DNA from 3 places in the Streptomyces sp. NPDC090045 genome. Region 3 is predicted to be linked to each of the others. Evidence: riboswitches for the same ligand, from Rfam matches in the RefSeq annotation. Region 3 holds a riboswitch; each other region holds the start of a gene.
What was found. Region 3 has a riboswitch for cobalamin ahead of ACIPYQ_RS23655 (DUF4430 domain-containing protein). Riboswitches for the same ligand answer to the same signal wherever they lie in the genome.

Region 1: it holds a riboswitch for cobalamin, as region 3 does, so the genes downstream of both, ACIPYQ_RS29335 (ABC transporter substrate-binding protein) here and ACIPYQ_RS23655 (DUF4430 domain-containing protein) in region 3, are expected to answer to the same signal.
Region 2: it holds a riboswitch for cobalamin, as region 3 does, so the genes downstream of both, ACIPYQ_RS10000 (prenyltransferase/squalene oxidase repeat-containing protein) here and ACIPYQ_RS23655 (DUF4430 domain-containing protein) in region 3, are expected to answer to the same signal.

Annotation. Positions count from the first base shown of each region.
Region 1 covers NZ_JBIVFA010000013.1:22,405-29,366, reverse strand. The annotation lists gene ACIPYQ_RS29345 (ABC transporter ATP-binding protein) at 1-284, opposite strand, end outside; gene ACIPYQ_RS29340 (FecCD family ABC transporter permease) at 254-1,270, opposite strand; gene ACIPYQ_RS29335 (ABC transporter substrate-binding protein) at 1,372-2,361, opposite strand; cobalamin riboswitch at 2,752-2,978, opposite strand; gene ACIPYQ_RS29330 (hypothetical protein) at 2,976-3,398, opposite strand; gene ACIPYQ_RS29325 (DUF6262 family protein) at 3,547-3,753, shown strand; gene ACIPYQ_RS29320 (hypothetical protein) at 3,829-4,080, shown strand; gene ACIPYQ_RS29315 (helix-turn-helix transcriptional regulator) at 4,255-5,280, opposite strand; gene ACIPYQ_RS29310 (DinB family protein) at 5,343-5,930, shown strand; gene ACIPYQ_RS29305 (VOC family protein) at 5,927-6,388, shown strand.
Region 2 covers NZ_JBIVFA010000003.1:225,141-232,102, forward strand. The annotation lists gene ACIPYQ_RS09990 (energy-coupling factor transporter transmembrane component T) at 1-484, opposite strand, end outside; gene ACIPYQ_RS09995 (hypothetical protein) at 489-1,418, opposite strand; gene ACIPYQ_RS10000 (prenyltransferase/squalene oxidase repeat-containing protein) at 1,415-4,198, opposite strand; cobalamin riboswitch at 4,309-4,446, opposite strand; cobalamin riboswitch at 4,563-4,639, shown strand; gene ACIPYQ_RS10005 (hypothetical protein) at 4,771-6,183, shown strand; partial or broken gene ACIPYQ_RS10010 (short-chain fatty acyl-CoA regulator family protein) at 6,385-6,624, shown strand; gene ACIPYQ_RS10015 (nucleotide disphospho-sugar-binding domain-containing protein) at 6,679-6,962, opposite strand, start outside.
Region 3 covers NZ_JBIVFA010000009.1:84,338-91,299, forward strand. The annotation lists gene aceA (isocitrate lyase) at 1-213, shown strand, start outside; gene aceB (malate synthase A) at 335-1,933, shown strand; gene ACIPYQ_RS23650 (3-hydroxybutyryl-CoA dehydrogenase) at 1,930-2,817, shown strand; gene ACIPYQ_RS23655 (DUF4430 domain-containing protein) at 2,954-3,442, opposite strand; cobalamin riboswitch at 3,590-3,733, opposite strand; gene ACIPYQ_RS23660 (SRPBCC family protein) at 3,851-4,300, shown strand; gene ACIPYQ_RS23665 (alpha/beta hydrolase) at 4,366-5,940, opposite strand; gene ACIPYQ_RS23670 (hypothetical protein) at 6,084-6,587, opposite strand; gene ACIPYQ_RS23675 (SCO0930 family lipoprotein) at 6,710-6,962, opposite strand, start outside.

The DNA of each region.
Region 1 (6,962 bases), on a different contig from region 3:
TGCTGGGCGAGGCGTTTGCCCGGCATCCGCCAGACGTCCTCGCCGTCGAGGAGGACCCGGCCCGAGGTGGGCCGCACCGCCCGGTAGAAGGTGCGCAGCAGGGTGGACTTGCCGGCGCCGTTGGGGCCGACGAGGCCCACGATCTCGCCGGGTGCCACGTGCAGGGACGCCTCGTGGACCAGCGCCTTGCCGTTCACCACGACGCTGACGTCCTCGGCGCGCAGGGATCCGGGCTCTCCGGTCGGTCGGTGGGTCACCGGGCGGCCTTCCGTCGCATCAGCCAGAGGAAGAAGGGGCCGCCGACGAGGGCGGTGAGGATGCCCACCGGTATCTCTTCCGGGCTCATGAGGGTGCGCGCGGCCAGATCGGCGGAGATGAGGAACGCCGCACCCAGGAGCGCCGCGGCGGGCAGCGCGCGGCGGTGGTCGGCGCCCACGAGCAGCCGCACCACGTGCGGCATGATCAGGCCGACGAAGCCGATCTGCCCGCTGACCGCGACGATCGTGCCGATCATCAGGGCCACCAGCGTGAACAGGGCGCCGCGGAACCGGTGCACGTCCAGACCGAGGGCCGCAGCGGCCTCCTCGCCGGCCAGCAGGAGGTTGAGCGGACGGCAGACACCGAGGAGGACGGCCGTCCCGAGCAGGACCGCACCGACCGGGATCCACACCGTCGTCCAGGTGGTGCCGGCCAGACCGCCGAGCATCCAGCGCAGCGCGGACTGCGTCTTGTGCGGATCGTTCGAGGTGACGATCAGGAAGCTGGCCAGCGCCGACAGCACCTCGGCCGTGGCCACACCCGCCAGGACCAGCCGTACCGTCGTCATCCGGCCGCCGGAGCGGGCCAGGAAGTAGACGGCGACCAGGGCGGCCAGGGCCCCGCAGAACGCGGCCATCGGCAGGGTGAACAGCCCGAACACCGTCAGGTTCAGGACGAGGACGAGCACCGCGCCGACCGACGCGCCCGAGGACACGCCCAGCAGCATCGGATCGGCCAGCGGGTTGCGGACCAGTGCCTGCAGTGCCATGCCGGCCACCGACAGACCCGCGCCGACCACCCCGGCCAGCAGCACCCGGGGCAGGCGGACGTCCATGACGATCGTCTCGCGCACCGGGGTCCACGTCGGCTCGGCGAGGGACGGGTGCACGCGGTGCAGCAGGATGCCCCACACCTGGTCGGCCGGGACGCTGATCGAGCCGGCCGCGATGCCGGCGGTGGCGGCGCCGGCCACCAGCGCGCCCAGGAGGGCCAGCACGACGGCGTACGGGATCCCGGGGCGCCGCGCGGGGCCGGGCCGGCCTTCCTCGCGGAGGCCTGGCCGGGCCTCCTCGCGCAGGCCGGCCCCCACAGGTGCCGGGGCCTTCGCCCCGGTCACTGGACGAGGCCCGGGTGGAGCTGACGCGCCAGCGACTCGACGGCCGCCGGCACCCGCACGCCGACCACCGTGGAGGACAGCGGCAGGACCGCGAACCGCTGGTTCTTGATCGCGGGCACGTCCTTCAGCGCCGGATGGGCGAGCAGGAACTTCTTCTTGTCCTCGACGGACTGGTCGCCGTAGTCGTAGATGACGATGGCCTCGGGGGCGCGCTGCGCCACCTGCTCGAACGAGACGTCGCCGAAGGCCTTGTCCAGGTCGGCGAAGAGGTTCACCCCGCCGGCCCGCCGGATCATCTCGTTGCCGATGCCCTTGCCGCCCGCGGTGAAGGCCGTCTTGTCGCCGCTGTCGTACACGAAGAGCTTGACGGGGGTGACGCCGGCGAGCCCGGTCTCGACCTTGTCGAGGGTGGCGTGCAGCTTCCCCAGCCGCTCCTCGGCCCGCTCGGGCACGCCGAAGATCTTGGCGACCGTGCGGATCTCCTCGTCCATGGCGGCCACGTCCACCGGGCCGGTGGGGCACTCCTCGGTGTTGAGGCGGGTGTTGATCCCGGCCTTGGTGAAGGCGGCCCGGCTGCGTCCCTCCTTCTCGTCGAAGGTGGAGGACCACCCGCCGTAGACGAAGTCGGGCTCGGCCTCCAGGAGTGCCTCGAAGGACGGGTACTCCTTCGAGAGCACCTTCACGCCGTCGTAGGCGGCCTGGTACTCGGGGAGGATCTTGTCGTCGAGATAGCCCGTCCCCACCATCGACTTCTCCAGACCGAGCGCCAGCATCACCTCGGTCGCGTGCTGGTTCAGCGATACCGCGCGCTGCGGCGGACGCCGATAGGTGCTCGTCACCCCGCAGTTGGTGACCGTGACCGGAAAGCCCTCGGCGGTCGTGCCCGGCGAGGGGGCGGCGGAGGGCGTGGTGCCGCCTCCGCAGCCGGATATCAGCAGGGCGACGGCGAGCGCGGACAGCACGGCCTTCGGGTGGTTGCGGGGCATGGGTGGTGGTCCTCTCACCGCGGATGGTTCGGATGTTCTTGACGCCCCGTCGGGGGGCGCAGGGCGCAGGGCGCACAGGGGCCCGGGAGCGAACGGGCGCACGGAGCCGAGCGCGGTGCATCGCGCCACGGCTCGCGGGGACGGCAAGGCGGTGTCCCCGCACGGTGCACCACGGCGCCTGGGGGCAGGGCGTTGCACGGGCCCGCCGGGCGGCCCGTCGTCTACGAGGGGATCAGCCCCGGGACCTCGATGTCGACGTCGAGATAGGGCAAGCCGGTGTCGTGCTCAACGCACCCAGCGGTGGTGACGGTCTGGTCGGCCACGTCAACTCTCCTTCGCGAGTCGCGGCAGAAAGGTCCCGGGGAGGCGTGCCCGGGCCCCCGCACGACGCTTCGTCATGCGGGCAGTGGCAGGTCTTCGGACTCGCGGGCACGCCTGCCGGTCTCCCGGCGGGCACCTACTGGCCGTCGCTTCCCAGGACCGGATCCGGTCCCAGTGCGTATGACGGCGGTCGTTCCCGCTCACCGCTGCGGGGCAGTCCCGGATTCCCACCGGGTTCCCTCTTACGACGCACCCCGTCCGGCTGACGGGTGCGAACCAGCTGCGCTCACACCCTACCCGCGAGGCCGGTCCCCCCGGCCGCCCCGGCCTCCGGACGGCCTCAGTTCGCGGGTCGCGGGTCGCGGGTGGCGGGGGCAGTCGGGGCTGCGGGCGGGCGGGACCGTCGGCGGGAGACCGGCGGCCGGGCCGTCCGCGAGCCGCCACGCCGTGCGGATGGAGCCGATCAACTGCCGTGCGCTGTACGGCGACACCTCCAGCTCCTGACGGGCCTGGCCCAGGAGGTCCAGGTCCCCTTCCGGGCCCCGTGACGCCGCCTCGTCGCGGCGGCGGGCCAGGTCACCCTCGCCGAAGACGTCGAGCAGGGTCAGGGAGAACAGGACGTACGCCGACGCCTCGTCGATGAGGTTCCGGGTCACGTCCGGAATCTCCGCGGCCGCCTCCTCGCCCAGGTGCCGGTGGAGATCGTGGAAGGCCACGTGTTCCAGGGCCCGCCGGAGTTCGGGGGAGACGCAGGGGTAGCCGGCCCGCAGATCAGTCGCTGTGAGGGGAAGTGCATGCCTTCTGAACTGCGGTTTTCTCGCAGTGACTCAGGGCAGTCGACCTCTGAGCGTGTGCCAGTAGCGGCTGGCCCGTCCACCCCAGGACAAGCTCACCCGAGTCGAGAAGGCGATCGGCCAACTCCGTCGAGAGCGAGGCCGGTTGGCCGTCCGGGCCGTCGCCGAACGGGCCAGGGTCTCCGCCACGTTCCTCTACGAGAACACCGACGCGCGGTCCCTCGTCCAGCATGCCGTCGCCGACCACCGCAGCAGCCACGACCACGAAGTCCAGTAGGAGCACGAGCGGATCGAAGCGTCCTGGCGCGAACGCGCGCTCAACGCTGAGGAAGAACTCACCCGAGCGCAGAAGGTGATCTTCACGCAGCGGCAGTGGATCGGCGAGCTGATGGGCCAGATCCGCGACGTCGAACAGATGGTCCCCGGTAAATCCGTCCAGCAGCTCGTCACCGAGAACACCAGTCTCAAGCACCGCGTCCAGCAGCTGACCCAGGAACACCGCACGCTGCAAGAACGCCTCGAAGGCGCCCGGTCCAACCTCCGCTTCGCCGACAAGCGCATCGCCGATTTCGAAGCCCAACTCCTCGAACTGGACCACTCATGACCGAACCGCCCGACTCCGACCCGATCCGTCGCCAGGCCACCAGGAAGGTCTCCGCGACGATGTCTGCGGCGTCGTCGGCCTGGTCGGGCCGGCGTATGGCGAAGCCCAGGATCGGGTCGAGTGCTCGGCATAGAGGCAGCGGAGGCGCTCAGTCGGCACTGGCGTGGTCGCGGCTCATGACTCCCTCATGTCCGGCACCGGTGAGATCGTTGTACCGGCCGACAGCAGTCTCTCCGCCAGCGCGCGACAGCGCCTCCCGAGCTCCGGAGGGTCGAGTACCTCGAAGTCGTGCCCCAGCAGGAGTACGTGCATGAGCACGAAGTCGAGGCTGGCGGCGCCACTGAGCACCTCGCAGAGCTTGCTCCCTCGCCGTCGTACGACGGCCGCCGACGCCGGAATCTGCGCGCGCACCGTGTCGGCCGACGCGTGCACGAGGAAGCGCGCCTGGTGCGGGTAGACCCGACTCGCCACACCCTCCTGCACGTACGTTGCCGCGTCGGGCGCCGCGCGCGGGCGGAAGCGCCAGGTCCGTGCGGACGCGTCGGTCATCCGGTCGACGCGGAAGCTGCGCCAGTCGTCGCGATCGAGGTCGTAGGCGAGGAGGTACCAGCGCCGGTCGGAGGCGACCAGGCGGTAGGGCTCGACCCGCCGACGTCGCACCTCGCCCCCTGGAGGCACCTCCCGGACGAAGTCTGGGGGAGGGTAGTCGAAGCCTGCCTCGACCTCGTCGCGGCAGGCTCTGGCCAGCGTCATGAGCACCTCGGGATCGACCGGCGTGCGGCCTCCACCGAAGAACTCCACCGAGCCGGAGAGCGCGCGCACCTCGTGCCGAAGCCGGGTGGGCAGCACCTGGTCGAGCTTGGTCAGCGCCTGGAGTGCGGCGTCGCCGGCGCCGGCAACCGCGCCACCCGCGCCGGCGAGCAGCGAGACTGCGGTGGCGATCGCCTCCTGGTCGTCGAGAAGCAGCGGCGGCAGGTCCTGCCCCGGGCCGAGTTGGTAGCCGCCGCCGACACCCTGGCTGGCATGCACCGGATAGCCGAGCGTGCGCAGCCGCTCGACATCACGCCGTACCGTGCGCGGCGTGACCCCGAGCCGGTCGGCGAGCTCGGGGCCGGTCCAGACCTGGCGCTGCTGCAGCAGCCCGAGCAGGGTGAGCACCCGCTCCGTCGTACCCCGCTCGTTACCGCTTGCCCCGTCCATGCCGCCCACCCTGCCAGAAATAGCGGACCGATCCTGTCCGCCAGAGGTGCCAGGGTGGCTCCATGGACGCAAACGAACTCGACTGGAACCGGACGCTGCGCGAGCAGTGGGAGGTCCACTGGAACCATCAGCTCCGAGCCCGGCTCGACAGCCTCACCGACGACGAGTACTTCTGGTCGCCGGTACCGGACGCCTGGAGCGTGCGGCCGCGCGGCAGCTCGACGGCGCCCGTGCAAGTCGGTGCCGGGGACTTCACGATCGACTTCGCCGTCCCGCAGCCGGTCCCGGCGGCCTTCACCACGATCGCCTGGCGACTCGGTCACGTCATCGTCGGCGTGCTCGCCGCGCGCAACGCGGCGCACTTCGGCGCGTCGGCGGCGTCGTACGAGAACTGGGAGTACGCCGGCAGCGCGGCCACCGCGCTCGACCAGCTCGAGACCCAGCTCGACATCTGGCTGGCCGGGGTGCGCAGCCTCGGCGACGCCGGGCTCCGGGGCCCGATGGGTGAGAAGGAGCCCTTCCCCGAGGCGCCCATGGCCGATCTGGTGCTGCACATCCACCGCGAGCTGATCCACCACCTGTCCGAGGTCTGTCTGCTGCGCGACCTCTACCGGCACACGAATCCCGCTACGAACGGAGCAACCCGATGAGCCGCCACATCCAGGTCACCTTCGACGCCCATGACCCGCGGGCGCTGTCGTCCTTCTGGCGCGACGTACTGGGTTACGTCCACCCCGGCCCGCCCGGGGTGGACCTGCCCGAGGGCGCCGACCCGCTGGCAGCGTGGGACGACTTCCTCGCGCGGGTCGGCGTACCGGAGGAGCAGCGCAACGCGAAATCGGCCATCGAGGACCCGGACGGGCACGGCCCACGAGTGTTCTTCCAGCAGGTGCCGGAGGACAAGGTCGCCAAGAATCGCGTCCACCTCGACGTCCGTGCGGCTCCCGGACTGCAGGGAGAGGAGCGGATGGCGGCACTGGAGGCCGAGTGCGACCGGCTCGTCGCGCTGGGAGCGAAGCGGGTACGTCGCGACGAGCCCGCTCCCCCGATGAGTGCCGGCTTCATCGTGATGACCGACCCCGAGGGCAACGAGTTCTGCCTGGACTGACGCAGCTCAGCTGTAGTCGCGGAAGCCACGGCCGGTATTGCCCGTATCTCGACTGGACCCGCACTTCGGGCTCAACCGTGCCAGTGAAGCGTTCAGCGCGGCCCTGTGCCTTCACGCGGACACGCTCGAAGCCGCCCTCGCCACCGAGCCCGCCGCGTCACGGACACCTACGCGACGCATCCGTGCAGTTCACAGTCCATCCGGCCAGATCGACGATCGGTAAAGCGCCCGAGGCGCTTCATCTCGTACACCGTGAAGATGACCCAGCAGTGCGGGGCGTGGGCCTTGATCTCGCGGGCCGCGGCGAGCGCGTCGAGCTGGGAGTCGAGTTCCTGGCCCAGGGTCGAGCAGCGGGCGTACCCGATGCGGATGTCCGCGCCCGGGGCGTCCGGGCTGGTCGGTGCCGGTGGCGGGGTGCCGGGCCGCCACGGCTGCCCCGGTCCCGATCGGCCGGAATCTGGACCCGTAGGAGCTTCGCGAGCCGGGGCACCCTGGTGAAGCGGCCCGTGTGGTACGTCCCGGTGACCGCGCCGCCGCGCGAGCGGCACGGCGAGCCGGGTTCGGCCGAGCATCG
Region 2 (6,962 bases), on a different contig from region 3:
GGTTGGCCAGGGTGTTGGCCGCGCCGATGCAGCACAGCATGCAGGCCAGCCGCAGCCCGTCGGTGGCGGCGGACAGCAGCGCCTCCAGGGAGACGGGACCGCCGAGCTGGATGCCCGCGTACCAGTCGGGGGTGGGGATGTGGGGGAGGGAGAAGAGGAAGTGGTCCCGCGGGGTGATGCCCGTGGCGAAGACGGCGCGGAAGACCACGCGGATCGCCACCACGCTCAACGCCAGGTACAGGTAGTACTTGAAGCCCCGCGCCCAGGGCGCCTCGGTGCGCCGCATGGTGATCACGTAGCCGAGCACGGCCAGGACGAGGAACAGCAGCAGCGGGTTGTTGGTGCGGCTCACCGCCGTGGCCAGGGCCAGGGCCCAGATCCACCAGGCGACCGGGTGCAGGGTGCGGGGCAGACGGCGGCCGCCCGCGTCAGGCGCGAGGCCGGACGCGGGCGGCCTGGCCGCGGCCGTGGTGGTGCGTGACACGCCGCTACTCCGTACGGCGGCGGCGCTTGGCCGCGAACACGGCGGCGGTGCCGATCAGCAGCACCAGCGCTCCGGTGACGACGGCGGGCAGGTACGAGCCCGCGTCGTGGGCGGCGTCGGCGGCGGGCGCCGCCTCGACCACCTCGGGACCGGGGGCGGGCGCGGCCACCGGACCGCCGGACGACGCCGACGCGGAAGGCGTCGGGGAGGCGCTCTCGGTGGGGCTCGCCGACGCCGAGGCCGAGGGGCTGGGCGGCGGCGCCGTCGTCGCGGGAGGCGTCGAGCCGGCCGGGGCCGGATTCTCCGGCCTGGGACCGGTGTTGACGTTCGGCGGCAGCGGCGCCGCCGTACGGGTGTCCTTGGGCGCGGGCCCGCCCGTCGGCTGCGCGTTCTTGGCGCGCAGCTGGTCCGGGGTGACGCTCGGCTTGCCCTCGGTGCCCTCGATGTTCGTGCCGCCGAAGATCCACAGGTCGACGCTGCCCGGCTTGGGCTTGTAGAGCATGGCGCCGAGCTGGCTGTACTCCCACGTGTTCTGGCCCGGATTGGCATGCCAGTACGACCAGTACGCGGAGGCCGGCGGGGTCAGGACGCAGTCGTCCTGCTGCGGCGTCGGGAACTGCTTGCCGCCCTGGAAACCGCTGTAGCCGATGCGGCAGATGAACGCCGGGCCGTCGTGGCCGGTGCCGGTCGTGGCCCAGCCGCCCTGGTTGAGCAGCTCGTAGCCGGTGGTGGGGGTCGTACCGCAGGAGCGGTAGACCGGACCGCCCCAGCGGCTGAAGTCCACGGCGAGGACGACGCCCGAGGAGGTGGTGCACTGGCCCATGGGCTGCGGGGCGGCCCCGGCCGGGGCCGCCGTGGCGGCGAACGCCGCCACCGTCAGCCCCAGCGCGGCAGCGGTACGGGCGAGGGCCCGCAGTGCGCGGTTGAAGCTCATGCTCCACTTCCCGTCCGGCGACGGCGCTTCGCGGCGCGGGTGATGCCCCAGCCGCCGACGGTCAACACCAGTGCGGCGGCGGCGAGCGTGCCGACTTGGGCGCCCGTGGAGGCGAGGGGACCGCTGCCCGCGCCGGAGCCGCCGGCAGAACCCGTGCCGCCGGCGGAACCCGCGCCGCCGTCGCTCTCGCCCGGCGTCACGATGACGGGCGAGCCGTTGCCGCCGGAGGTCCCTCCGGAGGTACCTCCGGACGTGCTGGGGACGGGCTCGGGGGTGGTGCCGCTGAGGTCGCGGGCCAGGAGGCCGAAGGAGATGCCGGTGGCGCCGCCGACCGCCTGGGTGGACGCGCGGAGGTCGGAACCGGGCTGGCCGCCCTTGGCGACGTTGAAGCCGCCGTCGCCGTTCTGCTGGCTCGCCAGGAACTTACGGGCCTTGGCGATCTGGGCGCCGTACTTGGGCGCGTCCAGCGAGAGCCCCTGGACGGCGAGGGCGGCGGAGTTGACGGAGTTCCCGGAGGCGCCCTGGAATCCGCCGTCCTCCTTCTGCTGCGCCGCGAGCCAGGCCAGCGCCTTGTCCACGGAAGCCTGCGAGGCGGCGTCGGGCAGCAGGTCGATGGTCATGGCCGCCATGGCGGTGGAGTCGACCTCGGTCGTGCTGGGCTCGCCGATCAGGCTGACCCAGCCGCCGGAGGGGTCCTGGAGGCTCTTGAGGTACGCGATCGGCTCGGCTGCGGCGGCCGTCTCGCCGGCGCGGACCTGCGCCATGACGCCGAGCGACTGCTTGAAGACGGAGGTGGCGTAGGCGTAGTTGCCCTTGGCCGCGCACTCCTGGCGGGTCGAGGTCTTGGCCTGACAGGTGATCTTGGCGAGTGCGGCGATCAGGTCCTGTCCCCCGAAGTTGCGGGGGTCGCGGCCCACGGCCTCGGCGAGCACGGCGGTCTTGCCGATGGAGCCGCCGCTCGCGTACTTCGTGCCGATGAGGGTCCAGTCGTGGATGCCGCGCTTCTGGCCGTCCTTGCCGCCCTTGTCCATGAAGTCGACGATGTTGCGCAGGGCGGTGTTGTTCCCGCCGGTGGCGGCGAGGGCGTACGCGCCGTCGATGGTCAGGCCGTAGTCGGCGAAGCCCGAGCCGGGCTGGCTCTCGTAGAAACGGCCCTGGACCAGCCGGGACGGGGCGGTCAGGTACGCGATGCCCTTCTTCGTGTCGGGCCCCTCACCGGCCGGCGGCGTGGTCGGGGTCGGGGGTTCGGCCGGCTTGGCGGTCAGGGTGACGAGATCGCTGCCGGCGCCCGCGATCGCGGCGGTCGCGGTGGGGTACAGCCTTGGTTCGGTGTCGTCCTCCGCGAAGCCGAATCCGCCCTTCGGGAGCTGGCGCTTGGAGAGCCAGGAGACGCCGGCGTCGGCGAACGCCTCGTCGCCGAGGGCACGCAGTGCCTGCGCGGCCCAGGCGGTGGCAGCCGGGTTGCCGGTGGTCTCGTAGGAGACGGCGGGCCACGCACCGGCCGCCAGCTGGGACCTCTTCAGGTAGCCGCGCGCCTTCTGGAGCACCGGTTCGTGTCCGCCGGCCCGTTCCAGGGCCAGGGCGATCAGGCCGGTGGCGCCGGCCTCGCTCTCGCACCCACCCTCGGTTCCGGGCCGGATGAGGACGCTGGTGAATCCGCCGTCCTCGCACTGGAGGACGGTCAGCCGGGCCACGGAGCCGGCCGGGGGCGTCACACCGGCATTGACCAGGGCGATGACGGCCATGGCCTGGGCGTCGGCCTGTCCCGTCGTACGGAAGTCGCCCTTGGTGAGGCAGCCTTCGATCGTCTCGCCGTCGCCGATGTCGCGCGGGCAGGCGTACTTGACGAGGTCGCCGAGCAGGTCGTGCCCACCGAACGCGCGCGGGTCCTTGCCGGTGGCCTCGGCGACCAGCGCGAGCCGGGCCGCGGCGGTGGCGTCCGGGATGCCGTCCTTGCCGGCCGGGTAGGCGTAGGCGTCGGTCTGTGCGGGCGTGGCGAGGAAGTCGGCGATCTTCTTCGCCACCGGGCTCTTGCGGTCGGCCGCCGTGAGGGCGAACACGGCCTCCGTGCTGAGGAAATGGTTCGGGGTGGTGGAGCCTTCGTCGACGACGCGGTCCCCCTCCGCCAGTATCCCGGTGACCCAGCGGGTGGCCGCGGGTACGTCGACCGAACCGGCGGGCACCTTGGGCGGGGCCGTCGGCACGGTCGGGTCGGGGGTGGTGAACCCCCGGACGTCGTCGGGGGTGAAGGACGGCTTGCCCTTGGTGCCGGCGATGTCGGTACCGCCGTAGACCCAGGCCTCCACATCGCCGGCCTTCGGCGTCCGGGCCATGGCACCCAGCTCGCTGTAGGACCACTTCCGCTGCCCGGGCGAAGCGGTCCAGTACGACCAGTAGGCCGTGGCCTGCGGCGTGAGGACGCAGTTCTCCTTGTCCGGCGTGGGGTACTGCGTACCGGTGCCCTTGCCTATGCGGCAGATGAAGGCCGGGCCGTCGTGGACGGTGCCCTCCGTCGTGAAGCCGCCGGTCTGCAGCAGCTCGTAGCCGGTCGTCGGCGTGGTGTCGCAGCCGCGTTCGACCTTGCCGCCGAAGGGACCGAAGTCGACCACGACGATGGCACCCTTGGTGGCCGTGCACTGCTCGATCGGGTCGGCATGGGCGGACGGGGGAACCGTGAGGAAGGCCGCTCCCGCACCGAGCGTCAGGAAGGCCGCGGTCACGAGGGAAAGCGAGCGCCGCCTCGTCCCCGACTGCCGTTTCGCCTGTTGTTCGGTCCCCACCGCGGCCCCTCGTCTCTGCCGGGCGGCTGCGTACGTGGCGATGCACCCCCGCACGGCCCTGTGGCCATGGAGAGGCTGCGACGACCACACCGCAATCCGCGACGGCGCTCTTCGTACTGTGACCCAGCCCCAGGCATTCCGGCTCACCCGGACGAACCGGGCCTACGGTTGCGGGTCAGCGCCGGAATTCGACCGGCTTCCCCTGGTACTGAGCAGTTATCAGCCGGAGTGCAACACGGATCCCGACGACGCGTCAAGGTGGCATGGGTCTCAGCGGACCGACCCGGACGGATGCGGTCGGCATCACGCACCGGGTGGCTGGCGGTCCCTTGATCACTCGGGTAGCGTCCAGGGCTGCCACATGGGGGAATCCGGTGCGATGCCGGAGCTGACGCGCAGCGGTGTGGGGGCGGCGGGGGCCGTTTCCGAGCCCGAATGCCCAAACGGCGATGCAGCACAGCAGCCGTACCACGCGTTCCGGACGGCGGCCCCCGGCATGCCCGGCCGTGCGTCCGTACGGCGATCGCGTGGTGCCCGGGACGGCCGGCGTCCGCCGATTCCAGGAGCAGGCCATGTCCCGTCCCCGTACGTCCCGCCGCCTCGCGCTCGCGGTGCCCGCCGCGCTCGGCGCCTTCGCCCTCACCGCGCTGCCCGCCTTCGCGACCTCGTCGCCGGCGCAGATCGCCACGTCCAAGACGAACGGCGTCGCCTACCTCAAGTCGCTGCAGGCGGCCGACGGTTCGTACGCCGGCGCCGGCCTGTCCAACGAGTGGGCGTTCAGCACCTTCGCCGCCGCCGGCACCGCGGTCGTCGACGTCGCCCCGGGCGGGGACACGACGAAGAACGCCCGCACCGTCTACCGGAACCTGCTGTCCACGGCGGGCTGGCCCTCGGCCTCCCCGGTGGTCACCGACTTCGAGCGCGGCACCCTCAACGCGTACGCCGCCGGCATCGACCCGGCCCGCGTGTCGGCCTCGCGCAACCTCATCGCGCACGTCTACTCCTACTGGCAGACCGCCGAGGCGGGCTACTTCGGCCCCTCCGGAAACTTCAACGGCACCGTCTTCGCGGCCCTTTCGCTGGGCGGCGCCAAGACCCAGGCCGGCGGCGCCCGCGTTCCGCAGGCGCTCACGGACGCGATGGTCACCCGCATCCGCGCCAACCAGCACGTCGACGGCGGCTGGACCTACAACAAGGCCGAGGGCAACCCCACCGTCCTCAACTCCGCGAGCGACGTCGACATGACCGGCGCCGCGATGGCCGCCCTGTGCGTCTCCGGCGTCCCCAACACCGACGCCGACGTCGTCCAGGCCAAGAACTTCCTCAAGAGCAAGCTCGTCGCCAACACCGGGGCCTTCAACTCCCTGTACGGGGTCAACACCAGCTCCAACGGCTGGGGCGTCGCCGGCCTCAACGCCTGTGGCATCAACCCGCAGACGGGCGACTTCCTCACCGCCAACGGCAAGACCCCGATCGACTTCCTGATCGCCAACCAGTACAACCCGGCGGGCGGTTTCAAGTACAAGCCGGCCGACACCGCCCCGACCGCGTACGCCTCCATCGACGCGCTGCGCGCCGTGGCCGGCGGCGGCTTCACCACGGCCCCGCCCGTCCCGGTCACCCCCGGCGCCCCGCAGTGGGTCGCCCAGTCCACCTTCACCGCCGGCACCGCCACCAGGCTGGCCCTGACCGTCGACGACGGCGCGGGCAGCCTCAAGGTCTGCTCGGTGGCCTTCACGCCGACCGGTACGACCACCACCCTCGGCGACGTCCTGAACGCGGCCACCAGCGGTGCCACCCCGGCGGGCTGCGTCACGAGCGTCACCCCGTCGTCCGGCACCGGCACCCTCACGAACGTCAACGGCAAGGCCAACAGCGGTGGCAACACCTGGAAGGTCAGCGTCGACGGCTCCGCCTTCGCCGGCGCCCTCCGCGAGAAGGTGATCAACGTGGGCGACACGATCGCCCTGCGCTGGGGCGCCTGATCCCCTCCGGGGGCGGGGACCCGCGTACGGGCCCCGGCCCCCGGAGGTCCGCGTACGGGCCCCCGCACCCGGAGGTCCGCGTACGGGCCCCCGCACCCGGAGGTCCGCGTACGGGCCCCCGCGCCCGGTGTCAGAACGCCCGGGACAGCGGCCGCTGCGGCGGACCGGTGTAGACGCCGAGCGGGCGGATCAGCGCGTTGTGCGCACCGGGCCGAATTCGCCGTCGCCCTGGGCTGCGAGCTGCGTCATGCCGGCCGTCTCGTCTACGCCGAGGGGCTCGCCGTGGCGGATCCGGGGGCCGCGACCACGATCGGGCTCGGGTGCCGGATCTGTGAGCGCCGTGACTGCGTCCAACGGGCCCGGCCGCCGGCCGGAGGGCGCCTCGCGGTGGACCCCGACCGGCAGACGTACGTCCCGTACCCGGTGTTCGGGAGCGGGTGACCGACCGTGTCCGGCCTCGCGGTGCGGGGCGGCACCCCGAGGCCGGGGCCGGTGCTATCCGAGCGCCTCGAAGGAGGCGACGAGGTCGGTGGGGGAGGGGAGCGCGGTGATGTCGGCCTGGATGGCGGCGGCGCCCTTGCGGAGGTCCTCGTCGGTGAGGAGGCGGCCGAGCAGGGCGGCGTCCACGCCCTCGCCGCTCGCGCGGACGGCGAAGCCCAGGCCCGTCGCGGCATCCACGTTGATGAAGTGGTCGGCGCCCTGCGGGAGGATCAGCTGGGGAACACCGCGGGCCGCGGCGGTGAGCATGGTGCCGGAGCCGCCGTGGTGCACGACCGCGT
Region 3 (6,962 bases):
TTCGAGCTCGCCCGCGGCTACGCCGAGCACGGCATGACCGCCTACGTCGACCTCCAGGAGCGCGAATTCGCCGCCCAGGAGCACGGGTTCACCGCGGTCAAGCACCAGCGCGAGGTCGGCACCGGCTACTTCGACCTGGTCTCCACCGCCGTCAACCCGGCCTCCTCCACGACGGCGCTCTCCGGCTCCACCGAGGAGGAGCAGTTCCACTAGGAGCGCGAGGCCCGGCGGTTCCCGCCGGCCCCTTCCGATCGCCTTCCGATCGCCGTCCGACGGCGCCCGGGGCCCTCGCGGCCCCGGGCGCCGGCCGCCCCACGCCGAGGAGTAGAACCGCATGTCACACACGCCCCTGACCAGCAGTGTCCAGGTCCTCGGCGCGCTGGGTGAGCGCCACGAGGAGATCCTGACCCCCGAGGCCCTGGAGTTCATCGGCCGGCTCGACGCCGCCTTCGCGGACCGCCGCCTGGAGATCCTCAAGGAGCGCCGCCGCCGCGCCGCCCATCTGGTCGCCGGGTCGCCCCTGGACTTCTCCCGCGCCACCGTCGGCGTGCGTACCGACCCCGACTGGCGGGTCGCCCCGCCCGCGCCCGGGCTGACGGACCGGCGGGTCGAGATCACCGGCCCGCCGGAGCGCCGCATGGCCGTCAACGCCCTCAACTCCGGGGCGAAGGTGTGGATGGCCGACTTCGAGGACGCCACCGCGCCCACCTGGGACAACGTCATCGGCGGCCAGCTGAACCTGCTCGACGCCATCGAGCGGCGCATCGACTTCACCACCCCGGAGGGCAGGGAGTACCGCCTCGGGACGGAGCTCGCGACCATCATGGTGCGCCCGCGCGGCTGGCACCTCACCGAGGAGCACCTGGAGGTCGACGGCCGGCCCGTGTCCGCCTCGCTCGTGGACTTCGGCCTGTACTTCTTCCACTGCGCGCAGCGCCAGATCGACGCCGGGCACGGCCCCTACTTCTACCTGCCCAAGCTGGAGAACCGGTACGAGGCCCGGCTCTGGAACGACATCTTCCTGTTCGCCCAGGAGCTGTTGGGCATCCCGCGCGGCACGGTCCGGGCCACCGTTCTGATCGAGACGATCACCGCCGCGTTCGAGATGGAGGAGATCCTCCACGAGCTGCGCGAGCACAGCGCCGGGCTGAACGCGGGCCGCTGGGACTACCTCTTCAGCCTGATCAAGACCTTCGGCCACCGCACCGACTTCCAGCTCCCGGACCGGGCCAAGGTCACCATGACCGCCCCGTTCATGCGGGCGTACACCGAACTGCTCGTCCGCACCTGCCACAAGCGGGGCGCCCACGCCATCGGCGGCATGGCCGCCCACGTGCCCAGCAAGGACGCCGAGGCCAACACGGCCGCCCTCGCCAAGGTCCGGCTCGACAAGGAGCGGGAGGCCGAAGACGGCTTCGACGGTTCCTGGGTCGCCCACCCCGGACTCGTCCCCGTCTGCCGCGAGGTGTTCGACGGGGTGCTGGGGGAGCGGCCGAACCAGCTGGAGCGGACGCGCGAGGACGTCGAAGTGGCCGCCGCCGATCTGCTGTCGGTCCGCCGGATCGCCGCTCCGCCGAGCTCCGAGGGCATCCGCTCCAACGTGGCCGTGGCCCTGCGCTACTTCGACGCCTGGCTGCGCGGCAGCGGCGCCGTCGCCCTGTACGGCCTGATGGAGGACGCCGCCACGGCCGAGATCGCGCGCGTGCAGATCTGGCAGTGGCTCCGCCACGACCGCGTCGACCGGCGCACGCTCACCGATCTCCTCGACGCCGAGTGCGCCGCCCTGGAGGCCGAGGACCCGCAGGCCCTGGTCCTCGAAGCCCGTGAGGTCTTCGTCGACACCGCGCTCTCGGTGCAGCTGCCCGCGTTCTTCACCCCCGAGGCGTACACCCGCCACCTGGTCCGCACCGCCGCCGTGCAGGTGACCGCGTGAGCGCCCCGGCCCGGCAGCCGACCCGGGTCCTGCGCGTCGGGGTCGTCGGAGGCGGGCAGATGGGAGCCGGCATTGCCGAGGTCTGCGCCCGCGCCGGCCTGGACACCGTCGTCGCCGAGGCGGATGCCACCGCGGCCCGCGCCGCCCGCGAGCGGGTGGCCGTCTCCCTCGAACGCGCCGTCCAGCGGGGCAAGCTGGACCGGTTCACCGCCGAGGACGCCCTGGCCCGGCTGGTGTTCACCGGAGACCTGGAGGACCTCGCCGACCGGCAGCTGGTCATCGAGGCCGTCACCGAGAACCCCGAGGCCAAGACCGAGATCTTCACCGCCCTCGACAAGATCGTCGAGGACCCCGAAGCCATTCTGGCGACCAATACGTCCGCCATCCCGATCATGCGGCTGGGCATGGCCACCGGCCGCGCCGACCGGGTCGTGGGACTGCACTTCTTCAACCCCGTCCCCGTCCTGCCCCTGGTCGAGGTGGTCTCCTCCCTCCACACCTCGGCGGACACACTGGCCGCGGTCGAGTCGTTCGCCCGGGAATCCCTGGGCAAGACCACGGTCCAGTCGCAGGACCGGGCCGGCTTCGTCGTCAACGCGCTGCTGGTCCCGTACCTGCTCTCGGCCATCCGGATGGCCGAGTCCGGCTTCGCCACCGCCGCCGACGTCGACACCGGCATGGAGCTGGGCTGCGCCCACCCCATGGGCCCGCTCAAGCTCGCCGACCTGATCGGCCTGGACACCGTCGCGGCCATCGCGGAATCCCTGTACGAGGAGTTCAAGGAGCCGCTCTACGCCCCGCCCCCGCTGCTGCAGCGGATGGTGCAGGCGGGGCTGCTGGGCCGCAAGAGCGGCCGCGGGTTCCACACATACGACCGGGGCTGATGAGGGACCCGGTGGTGCCGCTGCGGGGTTGAGGGACCCCGGCGGCACGGACAAGGAGCGCGGAGCGGCCCGGTGAGCCGCTCCGCGCTCCCGTCGGGAGGCGCTCCGTCCCGGCGGACGCTTCCTCCGGCCTGCTCTAGAAGGCGGTCCAGGTGAAGGCCACCTCGTCGCCCGCCTTCAGCTTGAACTGGCAGCCGCCGACCGGGGTCGGGGTGCCGTTGACCGATATGCTCCAGTAGGCCGATCCGCCGCCGCTGACGTTCTTGATGGAGTCCACCGAGAAGTCGTCGAAGGACGCGTACCAGGTGCCGTCCCAGGCGAAGTAGTTCCGGCGGGCGGCGTCGTCGAGCGCGGCCGTCGGGGTGGGCACGGCCGTCGGGTTCGCCGCCCCGTTGGTGCCGTCGCACTTGTGCGTGCCGCCGGTCGCCGTGGTGACGTCGTGTCCCTTGGTGTTGACCTTCCCCTTGAACAGCAGACCGTCGGGACCCTGCACGGTGAGGGACACGTTGATCTTCTTGTTCGTGTTCGGGGCGGCCTCGGCGTGCGCGACGGCCGGCGCCGTGGCGAGGGCGAGCCCGAGGGCCGCCGTGGTGATCAGGGCGCGGCGGGCGAGGGTCTGGCGCATGGAGTGCCTTCCTGGCGTGAACTCGAGGTCGTGCGCCGCCGGCCCCGATCGCCCTGGGCAACACCGCGGTCCCGGGCCCGGGAAAGCGGACACAGGTGAGCGGTGAGCCTGGGCTCAGGGCTTCGTGCTGCAGACCGTGACAGTGGGAAGCCGTACGCACCACACGCTGGGTTGTCCGACTCGCGACGCGGATGCGCCGCACACGGTTGCAGGTCAGCGCCGGAATCACACCGGCTTCCCCCAGTCGCGCAGGCATTCAGTTATGGGTCGGGCATGTACCTGACCAGAGGCATCGTAGGGGCAGGCGCCCCGGTCCCACCAGCGATCACCGGTACTCGCCCCCGGCGCGCGCACCGGGTGGCGTTCTGGGATCGTGGATCACAGGTGCAGTCACACCGAGGAGCTGACATGTCCGGACAGTTCGAGGCGAGCGTCGAGATCGACCGGCCGGTCGAGGAGGTCTTCGCCTACCTCGCCGACGGGCGCAACGATCCGGACTTCAGTCCGCGCGTCCAGGAGATCACCAGGGTCCCGGACGGCCCCACGGCCCTCGGCACGGTCTTCCGCAGCACGGTCAAGGACGCCGGGATGAAGACCGCCCGCGAGTTCCGCATCGTCGGCTTCGACCCGCCGCACCTGATCCGCTGGACCGAGCAGAGCAAGAACCTGGTCACCGCCGAGGGCGGCTACGACCTCGAAGCCCTCCCCGGCGGCCGCACCCGGGTCCGGATCTTCAACACCCTGCACGGCCACGGCCTCGGCAAGCTGCTCGTCGGCCTCGCGGCGAGCGCCGCGCGCAAGGACGCCCCCGATTTCGGCCGCCGTATCAAGGCTGCCGCGGAGGCGTCCCGCGCTTGACCGTCCACTCGCCCGTTCGTCCGGCCATTCGTCCGTCCGGCCGAGCTGGCGTCGTCCGGACGGTGTCAGAACCGCCCGGGCCCGGCCGGGATCGGCAGCGGCTTCGACGGGACCACGGCCCCGCGCTGCTCGGCGGCGCTCGCCGGGTTCTGGCAGGTCACGTCCTGGGCGGGCAGCTTGCCCGTGGTCAGGTACGCGTGGACCGGCGCGTTGGCGCAGGAGGTGGGGTCGGCGAGGTACACCCCGTGGCCCTCACCGCCGGCCGCCAGCACCATCCGCGAGCCCTTGAGCGCGCGGTGCAGGCCCTGCCCGCTGACGAGCGGGGTCTGTGAGTCCCACTCGTTCTGCACGGTCAGCACGTTCGCCTTCTTGTTCATCGGCGTGGCCGCCTCGACCGGCCGGTCCCAGAAGGCGCACGGCTTGATGTTGGACGCGAAGTCCCCGTACAGCGGGTACCTCGCCTTGTCCTTCGCCGCGTCCCGCTCGTACTGCTCCGTGTAGCGGGGCCAGCTGCCGGTGTCCCCGCACGCCACCGCCCAGAAGACGGCCGTGCTGTTGTCCGAGGCGGGCTCGGCAGCCGCGCCGCCGGTCAGCAGCCGCTTCATCTCGGTCGGCGTCGTGCCCGCGGGCAGCGGCTTGCCCTCGGCCGCGGCCTTCAGGGCCACGACCAGGGGAGTGGCCTGCGCCGGGTAGAAGAACACCCCGCGTGCGGAGCGGATCATGTCCCCGTTGATCTTCATGCCCTCGAAGTCGATGGGCTCCTTGTCGGCGCGCGCGACCAGCCCCCAGAACGTCTCGGACACGGCCTTCGGGCTGTCACCCAGCTGGTGCTCCGCCGACCGCTCCGCCGCCCACTGCGTCCACCGCGCGAACGCCGGCTCGGCCTCGGTGGCCCAGACCTGGATCATGCCGCGCCAGATCCGCTGCGGGTCCACACCGCTGTCGAGCACGAAGCGGTCCGTACGGTCCGGGAACATCTGCGAGTACACCGCGCCGAGGTAGGTCCCGTACGAGTAGCCCAGGTACGAGAGCTTGCGCTCGCCCAGCACCGCGCGGATCGTGTCCATGTCGCGCGCCGTGTTGCGGGTGGTGATGTACGGAAGCACCGAACCGGCCTTCTCGCGGCACTTGTCGGCGACGGTGCGCGCCCAGGTCACGTCGGAGCCGAAGGTCTCCGGGCGGTAGGCCCGGTTGAAGTCCTGCTCGGCGTCGTCCAGTCCGCAGGTGATCGGGCTGCTGGCGCCGACCCCGCGCGGGTCGAAGCCGATGAGGTCGTACTGCTCGCGGACCTCCTTGGGCATCGCCTCGTTCATCATCAGCGGCAGGTCCAGCCCGGAACCGCCGGGGCCACCGGGGTTCAGCAGCATGGCGCCGTGCCGCTTGGCCGGATTCTCGCTCTTCATCCGGGATATGGCGAGGTCGATCGTCTGCCCGTCGGGACGCCGGTAGTCGAGCGGCACCTTGAGCGTGGCGCACTCGTACGAGGCCGGCAGCTCGGGGCTGCAGCGCTGCCAGGCGGGTTTCTGCCGCAGGTGGTCCGATGCCGGGGCGGCCGATGCCTGGGTCGCGGACAGCAGGGGCACGGTGGACGCGACGAGTCCGGCGGCGGCGAGCAGCGGTGCGAAGCGTTTCAGGCGCACGAAGGCGGTTCCTTTCGGTGAAGTCGCTGACAGGTCCACCTTGTTGTACGTGGAGGGCCTGCCGAATCATCCCGAAGGGTCGTACCTTGTGCTCCTCATGAATGAGCTGAAACCAGAACAAGTGGCCGAAAAGCAGTGGAGGTTCAGGGATGGGCGGAGTGCTCGGCGTGCGCGGAGGGTTCGCCGTGCTCGGAAGGGCCGGCATGCTCCGCGGGGCCGGCGTGCGTGTCGCCGGTCTCCAGGGAGCCGCCGAGCCGGCCGCGCACCGCCACCAGGGCATCCTCCGAACGGGCGGTGACGACCCACCGGTCCCCGACCAGATAGATGCCGCCGTAGGCCCGGGCCTCGGCCAGCCAGGAGCGAAGCCCCTTCTCAGCGGCGAAGGTGACCATCCGGTAGGAGCCGCCCTGCCCGGTCTCGCAGCCCCCTTGCCGCAGTTCGTCCGCCTCCACGCTCACCTGGGCGGTGCAGCCGATGGCCGTGGCGATCTCCTCGATCGAGGTCTGGGGGGCGGACGCCGGGGTGCGGTGTGCGGCCGCCTTCCCCGTGCCGCAGCCGCCGCACAGGAGGGCCGTGAGGCACAGCGCGGCGAGGGCCGCACGGGACGGGCCCGTCCGGCGGGTACGGCGGTAGGTGGACGAGGGCATGGCGACCTCACTGGCTGATCGGGACGGGGGTCGTGGTGCCCGGGAGGGGAGGGCCCGGGCACCACGCGTCGAGGGGAGGGGCAGGGAGCAGGGGGGATGCGCCGGGAGGGACCGGCCCGGTCCTAGCCGGTCACCTTCGCCTTCTTGCCCTTGTCGGTGACGGCGAACCAGAGGCCCTTGTTGTTGTGCCCGCTGATGTCCCCGGGTTCCTTGTCGCCGGTGAACGTATAGACCGGCCAGCAGTCGATCGTCAATTGCTCACTGCCGTCGGGCCGCTTCACCTTGCCGATCAATTCGGCGGCAATTCCCTTCACATTCGCCTTGTCGACCGGCTTGGCGGGCTTCCAGGTATCCGTGCAGGCGTCCACGCAGCCG